DNA from 2 places in the Oceanobacillus sp. E9 genome. Region 1 is predicted to be linked to the other one. Evidence: riboswitches for the same ligand, from Rfam matches in the RefSeq annotation. Region 1 holds a riboswitch; the other holds the start of a gene.

Region 1 (2,418 bases):
CACCTAATATTAAGGATAGATTAACATCTGTATTTGCAAAGGCATCAACTAAGCCATAACTAGACGCCGCTATTACACCTGTGGTATACATTGAACCAATTGTAACAATAAATAACACAATAATTGGTACTAATAGGTGGTATACTTTACCATCTTTATGTGGATCAAAAACATCACCTAAATCTCCGGCAACACTGTCTTGTTCTGGGTTAAGAAGCTCTCCCTCTTTTTCAGCTCTTTTTTCATGTGTATGCATTGGTCCTAAATCCAAACGGAAATACGCTACAATAAATACAAGTATAATTGCAGATATGGCATAGAAATTCAAAGGAATCATTTGTATGAATGCTTCAAATGGTTGATACTCTGTAATTTCATTAGCCGCGAATAAAGTCCCTAACGTCCCAATAATATATGCTCCCCAACTAGAAATCGGGGCTAACACAGTAACAGGAGCAGAACTAGAATCAATAAAATAAGCAAGTTTTGCACGCGATATTCGATGTCGGTCTGTTAACGGTCTAGCAATTTGACCAACTGCTAAACTATTAAAATAGTCATCAATAAAAATAATTATTCCAATAACAGCTGTCATTACTTGTGCACCAGTTCTTGTCTTTACTCGTTTCATCATCCAATCCCCAAATGCTCTACTTCCACCTGATGCTTGTAAAAATGCTGTTAATATACCTAGAAGTAATAAAAATCCTAGGAGAAATATATTTCCTACTTGCCATCCGTCTTCAGCATAAAATATGGTGTAAAATACTTCCCAAATCTCTGTGATTGAGGATAAAATATTAAAATTGTGAATTAGTAGTGCCCCTACAATAATTCCAGTACCTAATGATATTAATACATTACGTGTAATAATCACTAAAAGTAGCATAATCACTGCAGGAATCAGCGAATAAATCGTACCTTCCATAGCTTTTACCTCCAAATAAATATTTGGTGATGGAGATAATACTCGAAATGCTCTTGATGTGAAGCAACGTTGCTATTTTTAAGCACAAAAAAAACAACGACAGAAAATAACCATCATTGTTTTACCAACAAACGTTATCCTCCATTTCGATCAGTAGTTCTCCATGCACATATTCTTGCATGACAGTGCATCTTTTATTCAAAGATGTACCAGCAATAATAAGCGTGACCCTTATTATGCTTCGGCAAACAACCCTTCCACCAACTTTCATCGTTGTCATCCTCTTGTTGATTACTAATGTTGTATGCTCCTCTACCTCACCGATCTGATAAGGCATTATTCAATTACTAGTAATATACTATATTATTCATCATTCTGCAAATCATCCTTTGGTATTGCTATATCTGGTAATCCATCCCCACCATAGAAATCGGGTACTTTCCCCATGATTGCACCACTATCTAAATATAGTTCTGTATGAACGGTTGTTACATCTGAAGTAAATGGAACAATGATTTGTACATCTGCTTCTACATTCACATACAAAGTAACCCATGATCCATTAATGCCAAATTCTTCGGTTTCTCTTACTACATTTGTTCTCACATTTCCAATTACTTGCATATTAATTGGTATTCTCGGGCCAAGATTAGATAGTACCGAATTACCTGTCACTTGTCCAAGAGGGATCTCAATGAGAGTTGGATCAATAGTAGCTCGACCCTCAGGACTTCCATCATCGTTCAATGGTTCTTCCAGATTATATTCAAAACTTAAAGGCTTCCCTTCATTTACATGTACAAAAAACTCTTCTACTCTGTCCGTAGCCACACGGTTTATCTCACTAATGATCGCAGCGTTTTGGTTGTATGTGACAAAGTTACCTTCATTATCATAAGTAATATCTATTATATCTTCAAAACTATATTCGCCTACAAAGTTTACCGCGGAATTTATTGCACGTGTGGCAAATTCTTCAGTTTTCCTTTTTGCAATGTCTTTAACTATAGGTTCAATCTTGTCATTAATAATCCAAAAACTAAAGGCCATGGATACAACAAATATGATAAGGGTCATAATCACTAAAAATTGACGATGTGGAGGCCTTCTGTATGATTTTCTTCGGATGCGATATCTTCTTTTGAACCTCAACCTTCATACCCCCTCTACACAATGTATGCTTGTTCTTAGAGAAGGTAGAACTATGGATTATCTATTTTTAATAACTTCCTTAATAAGGGTATTCATCACTTTTCCTAAATTTAATTCATACGGATTATCCAGTATCTTCCCCTGTACTTCTGTCACACGAATAATCGGCCGATCACATAAATGTTTATTTTGTCTTATTACTTTTCCAGAACTACCATCACTCAAATTAACCATTAACCCTTCCGGATAAACAGCAATACTTTTTTTAAAAGCCTCAATTATTGTTATATCAAATTCCCTAACTGCACCAGCATATAAAATTTCCAACGCTTCATGTG
Region 2 (2,418 bases), on a different contig from region 1:
ATCGGGAGGTGAAGGAGGTAATCGAATACCAGCTTCTTTCAAAATGCCTTCGATTTGTTCGCTTTCTTGGGTAAAACAACTTTCTAATAAATCTTCAACTAATACTCGAAAGTCATGATCGACACTATGATTTATAAAAATTTGCAGTGATACTAAGGATGTTTTGACTTGATATAAATAACTCCATAAATGATATACTTCACCTGAGTGGAATGGCTCATCTTTTTCTTTAAAACGATGCATAACCATACTAATTCTCCTTTACGACATATTACGATATAGGTTTTCCTGTTTATGCAAAGTTATGCTTGAATAAATGAAAGGATTTCGCACGACTAATAAATCTACGCATAAGTTATACTAAAAAGTAAATCAATCTGTATTTTTTATAAAGTGTTTTTTTTCGATATTTATAACAGTAACTAGTAAAGTTACGTATCTGTGCGATTATCTCCATATATAATTAGAAATAGTTGTTCGATGAGATTGTATATTGTGAAAAAATGTTTGTCTTTCGTGATGGTTCCTGCTATAATACACGTACCAAGTGAATCATAATTCATAGGTTTTGGATAGAGGTGCGGAAACCATCAGTATATACGTGGAAGGGAATGAGCCCTGGTGAAGCGTATAGAAAGGGGAATCTGCCGAAGCGAGTGAAATACTCATTCATTAACTCGTTGGTGCTGCTATTGAACAAATACAGTGCTGTCATATAGGAGACTATATGGAGGGCTATCGAGCTGGGAACTAATTTGTTCAGCAGCAACGGGCTTCCGTTGGTGCTTTTTAATTTGGCCCAACCCTCTTAAGCAAGTTTGTTCAAATTATAAAAAGGGTGTGTTTACATGAATTTTGGAAAAGTATTAACAGCGATGGTGACGCCTTTCGATAAACATGAAGAAATCGATTTTCAAGCATTGGACTATTTAATTGACCATCTAATTAATAATGGTTCAGATGGTTTAGTAGTAGCTGGAACCACAGGAGAATCTCCAACGTTAACACATGGAGAGAGAATGAAATTATTCGAATATGTCGTAAAAAAAGTAAATGGAGCGGTACCAGTAATTGCAGGAACGGGCTCTAATTATACGAAAGCATCCATTGAACTGACAAAGGAAGTATCAAAAACTGGGGTAGATGGAGTAATGCTGGTTGCACCATACTATAATAAGCCTTCACAAGACAGTATGTACGAACACTTCAAAGTGATTGCTGAAAGCACCGAGTTACCAGTTATGTTGTATAACGTGCCAGGGCGAACGGGTGTGGACATGGATGTTTCCACTGTTGTACGTTTATCCCAAATCGATAATATTGTATCTATTAAAGATGCAAGCGGGAATTTAGAAAAAATGACAAATATTATTCGCCTTACTGACGAAAATTTCTCTGTATATAGTGGGGAAGACAGTCTAACTTTACCAGCTTTAGCTATTGGTGCTGCTGGAATTGTATCTGTATCATCTCATATTATAGGAAATGATATGCAAGAAATGATTCATCGTTTTGAACAAGGGCAAGTTGCAGAAGCAGCGAATATTCATCAACGTGTATTACCAGTCATGCAGGAAATGTTTGCAAATCCAAGTCCTGTTCCAGTTAAAACAGCATTAAATATACAATCTGTTCCTGTTGGAAAAGTTCGTTTGCCATTAATAGAGTTAAACGATGAACAGTTACAAAATTTACAGTCCGTATTATCGGATTTCGAACATTCTAAAATGATATAAGGTAAATGCTGAAAAGCTCATAAACATTTTATTTCGTGTTTGTGGGCTTTTTTACATTGGTTGATGATTAAACCTTTAAATAGGTAATCTATATCTAAACGAAAATTTACTTTCGTGATATTATAAATAAATATTATTCATATTAGGGGGGTTCACCTTGGAAAATACATTAATTCAAGCAGATGATACGATAACACTTTGGGGAATTATCATTGTCTTAGCCTCATTAAGTATTTTTTTAGAACAGCGTTTTAATTGGGCTTCTAAAGTTACTGGAGCAATTATTGCTCTTGTGAGTGCACTAATTCTATCTAATTTGGGAATTATCCCAACAGCCTCAAGCGTGTATGATGCTGTATGGAGTGTAATTGTGCCACTAGCAATCCCTTTGCTTTTATTTCATGTGAATTTCAAGAAAATTTGGAAGGAAAGCGGAAGGTTATTAACCATATTTTTACTTAGTTCGATCGGTACAGTTACAGGGGCAATAACTGCTTTCTTTATTTTTAAAGATCACATTCCAATGCTTGATAAATTAGGAGCGATGTTTAGTGGTTCTTACATAGGTGGAGGAGTTAACTTTGCAGCAATGGCAGCTAAATTTGAAACTCCGGGTGAATTGGTATCAGCTGCAGTAGTGGCGGATAATCTAATGATGGCGATATTGTTCTTACTATTAATG

Evidence for each region. Region 1 has a riboswitch for lysine ahead of AQ616_RS09650 (Na+/H+ antiporter NhaC family protein). Riboswitches for the same ligand answer to the same signal wherever they lie in the genome.
Region 2: linked by a shared signal. The riboswitch ahead of dapA (4-hydroxy-tetrahydrodipicolinate synthase) and the one ahead of AQ616_RS09650 (Na+/H+ antiporter NhaC family protein) in region 1 are both predicted to bind lysine.

The regions. Positions count from the first base shown of each region.
Region 1 covers NZ_LSNA01000007.1:15,070-17,487, reverse strand. The annotation lists gene AQ616_RS09650 (Na+/H+ antiporter NhaC family protein) at 1-928, opposite strand, end outside; lysine riboswitch at 1,075-1,251, opposite strand; gene yunB (sporulation protein YunB) at 1,292-2,080, opposite strand; gene AQ616_RS09640 (HD-GYP domain-containing protein) at 2,138-2,418, opposite strand, start outside.
Region 2 covers NZ_LSNA01000005.1:608,400-610,817, reverse strand. The annotation lists gene AQ616_RS06775 (DUF3231 family protein) at 1-249, opposite strand, end outside; lysine riboswitch at 566-746, shown strand; gene dapA (4-hydroxy-tetrahydrodipicolinate synthase) at 849-1,736, shown strand; gene AQ616_RS06765 (DUF819 family protein) at 1,894-2,418, shown strand, end outside.